DNA from 2 places in the Brevibacillus sp. SKDU10 genome. Region 2 is predicted to be linked to the other one. Evidence: a T-box and tRNA genes for the amino acid it is inferred to sense, from the RefSeq annotation. Region 2 holds a T-box; the other holds one or more tRNA genes.
What was found. The T-box of region 2 lies ahead of serS (serine--tRNA ligase). A T-box ahead of a tRNA ligase gene usually reads a tRNA of that ligase, here a tRNA-Ser.

Region 1 (7,696 bases), on a different contig from region 2:
TAGCATTATACAAAATGTACAAAAAATTCTGTTTTTTATCCAGCGTTTTTTTGCCAGAAAGTAGAATGTCAGGAGGTTCTATATTCGATACGATGAGTAATAAAGTGGCGGTGAAAACGGAAGGAGCGAAGGGCATGGATAGCAAAACCGAACGAAAAAGCTATGTAATTAAACCTGAATGGGGCAAACAATATCCACGAATTTCTCATGGAAAAGGAATTTACTTATATGAAGAGAGCGGAAAGCGTTATATGGATGCTTGTTCAGGGGCTGTAACTGTGAGTATCGGGCATGCGATGGATGAAGTGGTCGATGCTATGAGACAGCAAGCTGAGAAGGTATCCTTTGCTTATCGCTCACACTTCAGTAGTGAAGCAGTGGAGGAGTTAGCGGATATTCTGGCTGCTTGGGCACCTGGCAATGTGAATTGGAGCTTTTTTGTCAGCAGTGGATCAGAGGCAACGGAGACTGCTCAAAAAATTGCAATTCAGTACTGGCAAGAACAGGGACGCATGACCAAAAATCGGATTTTATCACGCTGGATGAGCTATCACGGAATTACGATGGGAGCTTTATCCATGTCAGGACATGTGCTAAGACGCAAGCGTTTCGTACCGTTATTGGCAGATTACCCGTGTATATCGGCACCCTATCCCTATCGAAATCAGCAGGGACTTGACAGTGATGCATATGCACGTCAGGCTGCGGATGAGTTAGAAGCGGCCATTATCAGAACGGGAGCAGAAAATGTTGCGGCCTTTATCGCAGAGCCGATTATTGGCGCTTCTGGAGGTGCTGTAGTACCGCCAGACGGCTATTTTGCTCGCATCCGTGAAATTTGTACGAAGCATCAAATTTTATTTATAGCCGACGAAGTCATGACAGGTGTGGGGCGTACTGGTAAAAACTTTGGAATTGATCATTGGCAGGTAACGCCTGATGTAATGACGTTGGGGAAAGGAATGAGTTCAGGATATACACCGATGGCAGCCACTATGGTGAGTGATTCCATCATGCAGACGATTGCAGAAGGCTCTGGCTCTATCATGGCAGGTCATACGTACAGCGCTAACCCTCAGTCAGCAGCGATCTGTGTGTCTGTGATACGTTACATGCAACAACATCAGCTAGTGAAAAAAGCTGAAGAGAATGGAAAGTATTTATTACAACACTTAAAACAAATAGAGCAGGAATTTGACATTGTTGGAGAGGCGCGTGGGAAAGGATTACTGTGTGGAATAGAATTTGTAAAGAACAAGCTGACTAAAGAGCCATTCGCACTCTCACATCAAGTAACCAATCGAATGATCCAGAGAGCGTTTGCAAAAGGATTGATGATTTACCCAGCTATTGGTGGTTTAGATGGAATAGCAGGCGATGCGGTCATTATTTCGCCCCCGCTTATTATTGAACAGCATGAAATTGATGAACTGATCCATCTGCTGCGTCAGACCTTACAGGAAGCCCAAGCAGAGTTCACGAAAGAGGGAATCTGGTAGAAAGGAGGAGCACATATGATATCACAATCAACCTGGAATAAAGAGATTTCATTAGAAGAAGCATTGGAGCATTTTCATGATGGGATGACATTGATGGTTGGTGGCTTCGGCGGGGTCGGCAATCCTCCTACCCTAATACAGGGACTTTTGGAAAAACAAATCAAAGGACTAACGCTGATTAGTAACGATACAGCTTTTCCTGATATTGGAGTCGGACGATTGATTACACAGCGTCGAGTAAGGAAGGTCGTTGCTTCTCACATTGGCTCTAATCCGAATGCTGGTGCCCAAATGACGGCAGGGGAGCTGGAGGTGGAATTTTGTCCACAAGGCATTTTGGCAGAAAGAGTTCGAGCAGGTGGAGTAGGTCTGGGAGGAATTTTATCTGACATCGGGATCGGTACAATTGCGGAAGAAGGGAAGCAGCAGGTGATAGTGGATGGAAAAACATTTTTAATTGAGACACCGCTAACCGCCCAAGTGGCTATCGTATCTGCTAAAAAGGCAGATCGATTTGGCAATCTTGTTTTTGATACAAGTGCGCGTAATTTTAACCCCTTGGTGGCCATGGCTGGAGATATCACGATCGTGGAAGCAGAAGAAATTGTTGAGATTGGAGAGCTTGATCCTGAAGAAATCGTGACACCAGGCGTGTTTGTAACCTATATCGTGCAAAGTGAAGGGGTGAATTGGCGATGGGCATGGGAGAAGTAACAAAAGAAAGTACGACGGAGAGTTATCGGGAGCGAATTGCTAGGCGTGCTGCTTTGGAGGTAAAAAGCGGTATGCTGATTAATCTAGGGATCGGTATCCCTACGCTTGTAGCAGATTTTATACCAGTAGAAAAATATGTTTTGTTTCATGCTGAGAATGGCATTGTAGGTACAGGTCCCACTCCCCAGAAAGGAGAAGAAAATCCGAATTTGTGCAACGCTGGAGGCTTTCCTGTTACTTTGATGCCCGGCGCTTCCTTTTTTGATAGTGCCACTGCTTTTGCTATCATTCGCAGAGGGTTGCTAGATATGACGATTCTTGGGGTGTTAGAGGTAAGCCAGCGTGGTGATATTGCCAATTGGATTGTTCCTGGAAAACGGGTTCCGGGGATGGGCGGAGCGATGGAATTAGCACAAAAGGCAAAGAAGGTTCTAGTTCTTACTACACATCTGGACAAAAATGGTCGCTCCAAGATTGTCCGTGAGTGCAAACTACCTCTGACCGCAAAAGGAAGTGCCGATATGATAATCACTGATATGGCAGTGATGGAGGTAAAAACGGATGGATTGCATTTATTGGAGGTTATGCATCCATACACCGTAGCAGATGTTATTGGTGCGACAGAAGCAGAGCTGTCATTTAGCGGAGAAGTAACCACTTTTTTCTAAGGGGGAGACTACCATGAGCGTAAGCCAGACACTAACATGGCAGGAACGAATTCGTGAGCAGCTACAGAAGGATCGAGCGGGTGCCATAGGCTTGTTGCAGGAATGGGTGCGTGAGGCTAGCGTACAAGGGCAGGAAGCGGGGATTCAGCAGAAAATAGCCAATCACCTGGTAGCGCTGGGACTTGAAGTCGATGTGTGGGAGATGACAGGTGACGAGCTTGAAAAGCTGGAGAAACATGCCTATTTTGTTTCACCGCGTACTGAATTTTCAGGTAGTCCGAACGTAGTAGGGGTATGGAAGGGTACGGGAGGAGGACGCTCTCTTATTCTCAATGGCCATGTTGATGTTGTGCCAGAAGGAGAGTTAAAACAATGGACACAGGAGCCGTTTAGTGGAGAAATTGTGGATGGAAAATTGTATGGCCGCGGGGTAACGGACATGAAAGGTGGAAATCTCGCGTCTCTCTTAGCTATTCAAACCCTCCAACAGCTTGGTGTACGTTTGAAGGGCGATGTTATCTTTCAAAGTGTTGTAGAAGAAGAAAGCGGCGGGGCTGGAACCTTATCCACCATTTTACGTGGGTATAAAGCGGACGCTGCTTTAATACCTGAGCCAACAAACCTGAAAATTTTTCCCAAGCAACAAGGCTCAATGTGGTTCCGCTTGTTCATACGAGGCAGATCGGCGCATGGAGGTACACGCTATGAAGGAGTTAGTGCCATCGAAAAAAGCATGACCGTAATCAGACAAATTCAGCGCTTAGAGCAAGAGAGAAATCAACGAATGTCAGACCCTTTATACGCGAAATTGCCTATACCGATCCCTATTAATCTAGGTGTAATACAAGGGGGAAAATGGCCATCATCTGTTTCAGATTTGGTTACAATAGAAGGACGTATGGGTGTAGCACCTGGAGAAGAAATGGAGATGGCCAAAATTGAAATGCAGGCTGCGTTACAAAAGCTTACAGAGGAAGATGAATGGTTTGTAGATCATCCTGTGGAGCTGGAATGGTACGGTGCCAGATGGGTGCCCGGAGAGGTAGAAATGGATCATCCATTGCTTGCACTATTGCAGGAGCTATATCCGTCTGTTTTTGGAGAGGCAGCGATCATAGAAGCATCGCCCTGGGGAACTGATGGAGGTCTATTAACGAAGCTGGCCGATACTCCTTCTATCATTATAGGACCAGGGGTAACCCAAGTTGCACATTATCCCGATGAGTTTATCGTCCTCGATGATATTTTTGCGTGTGCTGAGTTATTTGCACTGACGCTCATAGAGTGGTGTGAGCTAGCTGATTGAAAAGAAAACTAGTAAACTCATAATTTTTTTAAAAAAGGTGTTGCTATTTAATTTTTTATGTGCTATATTCTTTATGTAGCAACGCGGAGGGATACCGAAGTGGTCATAACGGGGCGGTCTTGAAAACCGTTAGGCGGCAACGTCACGGGGGTTCGAATCCCTCTCCCTCCGCCATACATAAAGAATAGCAAACCGATGAGCTGAGAGGTTCATCGGTTTTTTTGTCTGCTTATATAGAGGACGTGTCTAATAGCAAGAGTATATGTTCTCATGTAAATCACTACACGAGATGGATATAAACATACATGTATGAAAAATCCCGGTTCGTAGCCTTAGCAGGCGTGAACCGGGATTCTTACTCAGCAAGTAAAGTTTAGATAAACGAATATATTGGTGTTTACTGTGTTGATTTACCATCAGCAGCCTTCTGGATGTGTTGCTGAGCTAATTCGCCTAGATCTTTAATATTAATGGAGAAATTAAAATTCTTATAGTAGACAGTGGCTTTCGGATCGCCCTTTTTCCCCTCGATACGGATATTCGTCGTCTTGATTTCATAGCTTCCATCTTCGCGGAAATTGTAAGTGGCATCCTTAATTTCAGAATCAATTAAAGGTCTTACAGTAGATGTGAACACTTCATCGACACCATTTACCACCTGACGTCCCATGTTCACCACTTCAGTTGGTGTATAATTGAAACCAAAGACCAGAATAGCCCCGACGACCAGACTAAATAAAACAATTTTGTACAAGGCTTTTAGAAAAAAATTAAGCACAAACACTGCCAATAAGACTAGGATAAGAATCACCCAATAATCCTTAGCAAATGTAATGAGTTGGTCCATTGCTACAAAGTCACTCCTTCATGAAAGGGTAAGAACCATAAGAATAATGTAGGAACTTACCAAATTACGTATTTAGTCTATCATACACAATCTGATGAACGGATACAAACTTTGCAATCATTTTAGAAAAAAATAATAAAAAAATACTTGTCTTTTTAAATATGCTTTAGTATAATAATCCTTGCTGATGTATTTCGCGGGACGAAATTATTTTATACATAATGATTATCAGCTATTATATGGAGGGATACCGAAGTGGTCATAACGGGGCGGTCTTGAAAACCGTTAGGCGGCAACGTCACGGGGGTTCGAATCCCTCTCCCTCCGCCATATTGCTTACATGGGAAGCCGATGACTTGTTCATCGGCTTTTTTACTTTCATAAAAACAATTGGCTACGACTAGAACAAGATGGATAGGAGATGGATAATCTGTCTTAGGCTGCAATCGTTTGAAGCATTAAGATTACGGGTATCAATAATGTTAATAGAGTACATAACCAAGATCACACCAATGAAATATGAATGAGTAATCACTTTTTTCCAAAAATACCTTGACGGTCATCAAAAAGCAGAGTACACTAATCTCTGTACTGACTGGTCAGTTTATATGGGGGTACATATTAATGAGTAAAAAGAAGGATTTAATTTATGAAAGTGCCCTGCAAGCTTTTGCCCAATATGGCTATACGGATACAACGATGGATACGATTGCAGAATTTGCCCAGGTAGCTAAGGGTACGTTGTATTATCACTTTAAGACAAAGGAGGAGTTATTCTATTATGTAAATCAAAAGGGAGTGGAAATGCTGATGGAGTCCGTCAAAGGGGCGACGGAAGATAGCAGCTTAACGCCACAGGAACGTCTTTTACACGTACTAGATGAGCATTTGCGCTTCTTTTCGGATAACAGTGAGTTTTGTTTATTGCTGTTAAGCTTCTCCTCAGGAGATATAACACGAGATAATATGGTTCGAACATTATTAGGCAATTATTTTTCTTTAATGGAGAAATACCTGGCAAACATGCAGGAACAAGGCTTTATAAAAAGCGATATGGAAACGCAGACAGTGGTATCCGCTTTGTTTGGGAGTATTGGATTTGTGGTTCTTCGCAAGATGTTCCGCAATGAGCCAGTTTATACGCTAGAGACCAGAGATACATTGCTCATTCTATTTAAAGGGGCTCTGGGACTCGCTTAAATTGCGAATTGGAGTGGAAGGTTATGAGAGAGAATAAAAAGATGATGGTTGGTTTGGTTGGGTTTTTAGCAGCTATCGTACTTTTAGGTGGATACTTGCTTTTTTCTGAAAAAAATAGTTATGCTGGAGGTTCCGCGAAACAAGTAACTGCTGTTGTAGAAGGAACCGAAGTGGATTTAGCCTTCAAGGTTCCAGGAACCATTGACAAGATTGATGTTAAAGAGGGCGACAAAGTAGTTGAAGGTCAACTCTTAGCTGTGCTGGGAAGCGCTGAGATTGCAGCAAAACGCGATCAGGCAGCAGCAGCGTACCAATTAGCTCAAGCGAAATTGGAGCAGGCTAAAAAAGGAGTTTCCGTTACCAGTGGATCAAGCGATGCTACGGTAAAGCAGGCTCAGGCAGCTTTGCAAGCAGCTCAAGCTAATTTGCAAGCCAACAAAAATGGGGCTCGACCAGAAGAGATTGCGCAGCTAAAAGGAAAGCTTCAAGCAACCAAAACAGCACGCGATTTGGCTCAGACGAACATGAAACGTATGGAGGATTTATTAAAAGAAGGGGCTATTCCAAAAATTAAATTGGAAGAATCTCAGGCTGAATTTGAAAAATACTCCGCTGAATATACGGCAACACAAGAGCAATTAAACATGGCACAAAAAGGGGCTCGTCCAGAACAGATTGAAGCACTTACAGCTCAAGTAAACCAAGCGAATGCAGCATACCAAAATGCAATTGCCGGTCTTGGTCAGGTAGGATTGCGCGAATCTGATGTAAAATCAGCAGAAGCAGGCGTAAAACAAGCAAAAGGTGCTTTGGATGAAGCAGAGGCATACTTGCGTAATACACAAATGATTGCACCTGTTAGCGGTATTGTAAAATCTATTTCCTCACAAAAAGGGGAACTTGTAGCACAAGGCTCTTCTATCATGACAATTCAAGTGGAAAACGATAAATTTGTAAAAATGTATGTAGATGAAAACCAACTTGGCAACATAAAAGTAGGCGAGAAAACTACATTGTTTGTCCCAAGCTTAAATAAGGAAGTAAATGCGACTGTACAAATGGTGGCACCAGCAGCAGATTTTGCAACGAAGAAAGCAACACAAGAGCTAAACTCCCGTGATTTGCGAGCATTCCAAGTGAAATTGCAAGTGGAGGATATTGATGTACGCCCTGGCTTTACTGTCGAATGGCACCTAAAAGGGGCTGGCGCTCGTGAATAGCTTTTTGCAATTAATTGCTGACGAATGGCGATCTATTTATACGAATAAAACGATACGTAATATTGTGTTTCTTGTTCCATGTGTCTATATGCTCATGTTTGGATATTTGTATCAGGAAAAACGCGTGATGGAAATACCGACAGTGGTAGCAGACTTGGACCAAACAGAATTAACAAGAGAATTGATCAGAGCGATTGATAATGATCAAACGTTTTCAGTAACAAATGTAGTTACAACAGAAG
Region 2 (7,696 bases):
TTAGAAGTATCTTCGAATTTATCGCTAATCTGTTTAAAAGTATTGTTGGCTAATCAAGCAGAGGTAGTGCTGCGGATGGCAGAACTTTAAAAGAAGGCAAATATTCTGTCAAGATATGTTGTCTACTTTTTCTGATTGGTTTACAATAAAAACAATGTTGCAAATCTAATCCTTTTGTAGGGATGTTCACTTATAGGGGAGGCTCACTGATGGTACAGGTAGGTACAGATCGTGTTAAACGTGGAATGGCAGAAATGCAAAAAGGCGGCGTAATTATGGACGTTGTTAACGCCGAGCAAGCTAAAATTGCGGAAGCTGCGGGTGCAGTAGCCGTTATGGCACTGGAACGCGTTCCATCTGATATTCGTGCGGCCGGTGGCGTAGCGCGCATGGCTGATCTAGGAATTGTAGAGGAAGTATTAAAAGCGGTTACGATTCCTGTAATGGCAAAAGCACGTATTGGTCATTTTGTAGAAGCACGTGTCCTTGAATCTATGGGAGTAGATTATCTTGATGAAAGCGAAGTACTTACTCCTGCTGATGACTTGTACCATATTAATAAAAAAGATTTCACAGTGCCATTTGTTTGTGGGGCGCGTGATTTGGGTGAAGCTCTTCGTCGTATCGGAGAAGGTGCATCTATGATTCGTACAAAAGGGGAGCCAGGAACAGGAAACATTGTTGAGGCTGTTCGCCATATGCGTACGATGCAATCACAAATCCGTAAAGTGCAAAGCATGTCTTATGATGAATTAATGGCTGAAGCGAAAAATCTTGGAGCTCCGTATGAATTGTTAGAGCAAATTCACAAAACAGGAAAGCTTCCTGTTGTAAACTTCGCGGCTGGTGGTGTTGCTACACCTTCTGATGCTGCTTTGATGATGCAATTAGGCGCAGACGGCGTATTTGTAGGTTCCGGTATCTTTAAGTCCGAGAATCCTGAAAAATTCGCTCGTGCTATTGTAGAAGCGACTACACACTATACAGATTACGAATTGATTGCACGCGTTTCGAAAGACCTTGGTTCTGCGATGACAGGAATCGAAATTTCTAAGTTGCCGCAGGCTGAGCGCATGCAGGAGCGCGGCTGGTAATATGAGTAAGCCAAGAATCGGTGTTCTCGCCCTACAGGGTGCGGTTGCAGAACATATGCGCATGCTTGAGTTGGCAGGTGCAGAAGCAATCGCAATTAAAAAGGTGGACGAGCTATCTGAGATAGATGGCTTGATCATTCCCGGTGGCGAGAGTACAACAATTAGTAAGCTCATGCATAAATACGGCTTTATGGATGCGATTCGTCAGTTTGCAAATGAGAAGAAGCCTGTCTTTGGAACATGCGCAGGCGCTATCTTAATTGCAAATGAAATTGAACATGCACCAGAAGCCCATCTAGGTTTAATGGATATGAAGGTAGCGCGAAATGCTTTTGGGCGGCAAAAGGAAAGCTTTGAAATCAAGATGCCAATCGCTGGCGTAGCTTCCGACTTTCCAGCGGTCTTTATCCGTGCGCCTCTTATCCTGAAAATCGGCAATAAGGGTGAAGTGCTGGCGAAGCATGAAGACAATATCGTAGCGGCTCGCCAAGGGCAATTTTTAGCGGCATCCTTTCATCCAGAACTAACAGATGATTATCGATTGCATAAATATTTTTTAGACATGGTGAAAGAATATCAAACAACAGGGAAAGCATCCGTATAGGGTGCTTTCTTCTTTTCAAAATAAAACAGAGCGTGTAAAATGGACATAGAGCATTGATTGCAATTGCTTACATCATGTAGTACATTTAATAACAAGAAAAACACCCATAAAAAACATGTTGATAAGAAATAGTACTCTGTTTTAATTGGTTAAGAGAGTCGATGGTTGGTGCGAATCGACCCAATGGGCAGAAGAATCCATCTTTGAGTGGTAAAGGACATAACTTTGCCCGGTCTCGCGTACCGTTATTTACGTGGAATGAAGAGGATAAGACCAGCTTGCTTAACTATGTCAGAGTGATATGGCTTATCAATGAGGGTGGCAACGCGGAGTTAACATTCGTCCCTGGTAGGTGGGATGGGTGTTTTTTATTTTGTCTAAAATTTGGAGGGGTTTTACATGTTAGACGTAAAAATACTGCGTCAGGATCTTGAAGAAGTAAGACGTCGATTGGCGCACCGTAACGAGGATATCTCCGCACTGGATCAGTTTGCTGAAGTGGATGAAAAACGTAGACAGCTTATTCAAGAAGGGGATACGCTAAAAAATAAACGTAATACAGTATCAGAGCAGGTAGCTGTATTAAAGCGTAATAAAGAGAATGCAGATCATTTGATTTCTGAGATGAAACAAGTGAATGAACGCATTAAGGCATTGGATGAAGAGTTGCGCAATTTAGATGAACAGCTCACTATCATTTTATTAAGCCTTCCTAATTTGCCGCATGAAAGCACGCCAATAGGTACAACTGAAGATGACAATGTAGTGCATCGTGTGTGGGGAGAGGCTTCGACCTTCAGTTTTGAACCAAAGCCGCATTGGGAGGTAGCCGATGCGTTGGGTATTCTTGATTTTGAAACAGCCTCTAAAGTAACGGGAAGCCGTTTTGTTTTCTATAAAGGAATGGGTGCTCGCTTAGAACGTGCCCTAATCAACTTCATGATGGATCTTCATGCAGACAAGCATGGATACGAAGAAGTATTGCCGCCATATATGGTTAATCGCGCTAGCATGACAGGGACAGGGCAACTGCCTAAGTTTGAAGAGGATGCTTTTAAGATTGATGGGGTAGATTATTTCTTGATCCCAACCTCTGAGGTACCTGTTACAAATATGCATCGTGACGAGATCCTTGATGTGGCTCAACTTCCGATTAAATATAATGCATTTAGTGCATGCTTCCGTTCTGAAGCAGGGTCAGCTGGACGTGATACACGTGGATTGATTCGCCAGCATCAGTTTAATAAAGTTGAACTTGTGAAGTTCGTGAAACCTGAGGATTCATATGAAGAGCTGGAAAAGCTGGTAAACAATGCGGAAACCGTGTTGCAAATGCTTGGCCTGCCATATCGTGTCATGAGCATGTGTACAGGTGATCTTGGATTTACAGCTGCGAAAAAATACGATTTGGAAGTATGGCTTCCAAGCTATAGCACGTACCGTGAGATTTCTTCTTGTTCCAATTTTGAGGATTTCCAAGCTCGTCGTGCCAATATTCGCTTCCGTCGCGATGCAAAAAGCAAGCCTGAATTCGTGCATACAATGAATGGCTCTGGCTTGGCATTAGGTCGTACAGTAGCAGCTATACTGGAAAACTTCCAACAGGAAGATGGTTCTGTTGTAATTCCAGAAGCATTGCGTCCTTACATGGGTGGAATCGATCGAATTATGGCTAAGAAATAGCTGTATAAGTACAGTTTGAGTGTTAGCAATAAACTTCATAGGTAAAAGCATAACTGGCAGTCGTCTATTTAAAAGGCGGCTACCAGTTTTTTTTGTGAGTTTGAGTGTAAAAAAGCTATTGGATTAAGGATTTTTTATGATAAAAAACAATTTATTGGAAAATAAATATAAAAAAGATTGCCAATTCGGAATTAACTGTTATATATTAATTTATATAAACCTCGATTGTTATAATACAGATTTACACAGGATAAGGAGGATGCAAGATGGACTGCTACAAATGTAATGGAAATGGCGAAAACGATTGCCCACATTGCAAGGGGAGGGGGCATACACACGAGGGAGGTTACTGTGTCTCATGCCAGGGACATGGTTTCATAAGTTGTTGTACATGTAGTGGATCAGGATTAGTTGAATAATTGAGGCAGTTATACGGAGGGGAGTGTTGAAAATGGAAAGAATTTTAACTGAAATTCAACCGTATCCAACTGGCGTTCAAATTACCGGAGAGATGAATGAACGTTATCTAGAAATATTGACACCAGATGCAGTAGCTTTTCTAGCTGAGCTATCAAGATTATTTGAAGCGAGACGACAGGAACTTTTGGTAAAAAGAGAAAAACGACAACAGGAATTTGACCAAGGGAAAATGCCTCACTTTTTAGAGGAAACCAAAGACATTCGAGAAGCGGATTGGACGATTGCTCCTATTCCCGCTGATTTACAGGATCGTCGGGTTGAAATTACTGGTCCTACCTCAGATCGGAAAATGGTCATCAATGCTTGCAATTCAGGTGCTAAAGCTTTTATGGCCGATTTTGAGGATGCCAATTCCCCTTCTTGGAGAAATACGATAGAAGGTCAAATCAACATGAGAGATGCCATTAATCGCACGATTTCTTTTACTAGTAAAGAAGGGAAAGTATATCAATTAAATGAGCAGATCACTACGTTGTTAGTGAGACCGCGCGGCTGGCATTTACAGGAGAAGCATATTTGTGTAGATGGTCAACCTATGTCAGCTGGTCTAGTGGATTTTGGTCTCTATTTTTATCACAATGCTAAAAAGCTTTTGGAAATAGGATCAGGCCCGTATTTTTATCTTCCGAAAATAGAAGGGCACGAAGAAGCAAGGCTATGGAATGATGTTTTTATATTTGCTCAGCAAAGACTAGGAATTGAACAAGGAACGATTAAAGCGACAGTGCTTATAGAAACAATTCTTGCAAGCTTTGAAATGGATGAAATTTTGTATGAACTGCGGGATCACAGTGCTGGACTGAACTGTGGACGCTGGGATTATATTTTTAGTTTTATCAAAAAATTCTGCAAAAACAACAATATTATCTTTCCTGACCGCGCTCAAGTAACCATGTCTGTTCCTTTTATGAAAGCTTATTGCGATCTAACCATTCAGACGTGTCATAAACGTAATGCTCATGCGATGGGAGGAATGGCAGCACAAATTCCTGTTCGAAATGATGTGTTAGCTAATGAAGCAGCTTTTGAGAAGGTAAGGCTCGACAAAGAAAGGGAGGCACTGGCTGGTCACGATGGCACATGGGTTGCGCATCCTGGTCTGGTCCCAGTTGCAATGAGTGTATTTGATCAAATCATGCCTTCTGCTAACCAATTGCATCAAAAGAGAACCGATGTACAGGTATGTGCGGCAGACCTGCTTGCTGTTCCAGAGGGGACGATTACAGAGCAGGGGTTACGGACAAATATTAGCGTCGCTATCCAATATATAGAGGCATGGCTGAGGGGAATGGGAGCAGTACCAATTAATAACCTCATGGAGGATGCGGCTACGGCGGAAATATCTCGTGCTCAAGTCTGGCAGTGGATTCGGCATCCAAATGGAAAATTAATAGATAGCCGCAAAATTACATGGGAATTGGTAGAGGAATTGATCCATGAGGAAATCGCTGTCTTAAAGCAGAAAATTGGTCCCGAACGTTTTGAGGCGGGAGAGTTTTCACGAGCGATTGCTTTGTTTAAAGAAGTTGTTCAGGCAGAAGAATTTATGCCTTTCATTACAATACCAGCGTATGAGTACATCTAAAAATAAAGAGGAGTGGGGAAAAATGACTAAATTGAAGCAGATAAAGGATTTGGAGCAGTCTTGGGAGTCTAAACGTTGGGAAGGAATTACAAGACCATACTCGGCTGAGGAAGTAGTTCGCTTACGCGGTTCCATTCAAGTCGAGCATACCTTGGCAAAGCTCGGGGCGGATCGACTTTGGAATCTGCTGCATACGGAGGATTATGTCCATGCTTTGGGAGCTTTAACAGGGAATCAAGCGATCCAGCAAGTGAAGGCTGGGTTAAAAGCTATTTATTTAAGCGGATGGCAAGTCGCTGCTGATGCCAACCTTTCTGGTCACATGTATCCCGATCAGAGCTTATATCCAGCTAACAGTGTCCCACAAGTGGTAAAAAGAATTAATCAAGCGTTCCAGCGGGCCGATCAAATTTCTCATTCAGAAGGAAAGGAAGATATCAATTGGTTCGCACCAATCATAGCTGATGCGGAAGCAGGGTTTGGTGGACCACTTAATGTATTTGAATTAATGAAAGCTATGATTGAAGCGGGTGCAGCAGGTGTTCATTTTGAGGATCAATTAGCCTCCGAGAAAAAATGTGGTCATATGGGGGGAAAAGTTTTAATTCCTACTCAGGCAGCCGTTAGAAATTTAATAGCTGCGCGATTTGCCGCGGATGTGATGGGTGTGCCAACCATCGTGATAGCTCGTACTGATGCCAATGGGGCTTATCTGCTAACCAGCGATGTTGATCCGCGCGATCAGGAATTTTTGACAGGGGATCGTACAGCAGAAGGATTCTATCAAATACGTGGAGGACTAGATGCAGCGATTGCCAGAGGACTGGCATATGCGCCTTATGCGGATCTTATTTGGTGCGAGACATCTGAACCTAATTTAGAAGAAGCTAGACGTTTTGCCGAAGCGATTCATGAGAAATATCCCAATAAGTTATTAGCCTATAATTGTTCTCCATCCTTCAATTGGGAAAAGAAACTAGATGAAGAGACCATCGCTTCCTTCCAGCAGGAAATCGGTAAGATGGGGTATAAGTTCCAATTTGTTACTCTAGCTGGTTTCCATGCGCTTAACCACAGTATGTTTGAGCTAGCTCACGGCTATCGGGATCGAGGTATGGCAGCATACTCTGAGTTACAGCAAGCAGAGTTTGCTAGTGAGCAGAAGGGATATACCGCAACAAGACATCAACGTGAAGTGGGCACAGGCTATTTCGATGAAGTCGCTCAAGTCATCTCAGGCGGCACTTCTTCCACGACAGCCCTGCATGGCTCAACAGAAGAAGAGCAATTTTCAGGCAGTAGATAGGAGAGAGAGTTTAGCGATAAGCTAGCACAAATATGATACAACCAGACTATATGAATACAGAAAAAAGAGCAGGTGTCTTTAAAAAGTTAACCTGCTCTTTTTCATGCAGTTGCAAAACGATGCGGTTATGTTTTATGAAAAGGTATGGTAAACGGGTTTTGGTTGTTTCTGCGGCGAGTTTTGCTCTTCTTTTTTCGAGGACGACTCTTCGCGATTTGCATCAGTAATGTCGATTGCCTTTTTATCTTGTTCTTTTTTCCACCAGGTATGCATATACTTGGCGACTGCTGGTGTTACGGCTGCAACAAACGCCACAGCACCCATTGCTATCCATGTAGACTTGTTCATTGGAAATTCCTCCTTATATTGATCATCTAGGCTAACTCTCGATAATCCCTTGGTTATAGCGACGGTGAAAAGGAGTGGATGCTTTCGTTGCGCTGTTTTTAGGGGTGAGTGCTTACTTTTTACCCAACTAATAGATTACTGAAACAAACAAGTAAGAGCAGTTTCATTGCCGATATTTTTTGTTTCAGTTAAAAAAAGCTAGGGTAAGGAAAGAGCAAGCAAGAAACATAAACATTTGAAGGAGGAATGAACAATGGTACCACACGTTCATGTAGTAGAAAACGGAGTACAAGTGAGAGAGGTTATTCAACAGTTCGACCGTTTGGGATACGCTCCTGATCAAATTTATGTACTAGCCCATGATGAAAAGCGGACCCACACCCTTGCCGAAACTACAGAAACCCAGGAAATAGGAGTACGCGAGGAAGGAGTATTGGGCAGCATCGGTAATTTATTCCGTTCTCGTGGAGATGAATTGCGCTCTAAAATGGAATCGCTAGGATTAAGTAAATTAGAAGCGGAGCGTTATGAGCGTGAATTGGACGAGGGACGCGTATTAGTAGTGGCGAAACCAAGTTAAACCAAATGAAAGCGCA

Region 1: it has a tRNA-Ser gene. The T-box ahead of serS (serine--tRNA ligase) is inferred to sense a tRNA for this amino acid. The anticodon was not compared.

The regions. Positions count from the first base shown of each region.
Region 1 covers NZ_LSSO01000173.1:8,033-15,728, forward strand. The annotation lists gene AYJ08_RS15765 (aspartate aminotransferase family protein) at 135-1,499, shown strand; gene AYJ08_RS15770 (3-oxoacid CoA-transferase subunit A) at 1,515-2,213, shown strand; gene AYJ08_RS15775 (3-oxoacid CoA-transferase subunit B) at 2,195-2,881, shown strand; gene AYJ08_RS15780 (peptidase) at 2,895-4,187, shown strand; tRNA gene AYJ08_RS15785 (tRNA-Ser) at 4,273-4,361, shown strand; gene AYJ08_RS15790 (hypothetical protein) at 4,585-5,034, opposite strand; tRNA gene AYJ08_RS15795 (tRNA-Ser) at 5,276-5,364, shown strand; gene AYJ08_RS15800 (TetR/AcrR family transcriptional regulator) at 5,659-6,234, shown strand; gene AYJ08_RS15805 (HlyD family secretion protein) at 6,258-7,454, shown strand; gene AYJ08_RS15810 (ABC transporter permease) at 7,447-7,696, shown strand, end outside.
Region 2 covers NZ_LSSO01000192.1:102,191-109,886, reverse strand. The annotation lists gene AYJ08_RS19525 (D-alanyl-D-alanine carboxypeptidase family protein) at 1-53, shown strand, start outside; gene pdxS (pyridoxal 5'-phosphate synthase lyase subunit PdxS) at 210-1,094, shown strand; gene pdxT (pyridoxal 5'-phosphate synthase glutaminase subunit PdxT) at 1,096-1,698, shown strand; T-box leader at 1,808-2,048, shown strand; gene serS (serine--tRNA ligase) at 2,098-3,381, shown strand; gene aceB (malate synthase A) at 3,833-5,446, shown strand; gene aceA (isocitrate lyase) at 5,469-6,752, shown strand; gene AYJ08_RS19490 (hypothetical protein) at 6,885-7,100, opposite strand; gene AYJ08_RS19485 (YflT domain-containing protein) at 7,354-7,680, shown strand.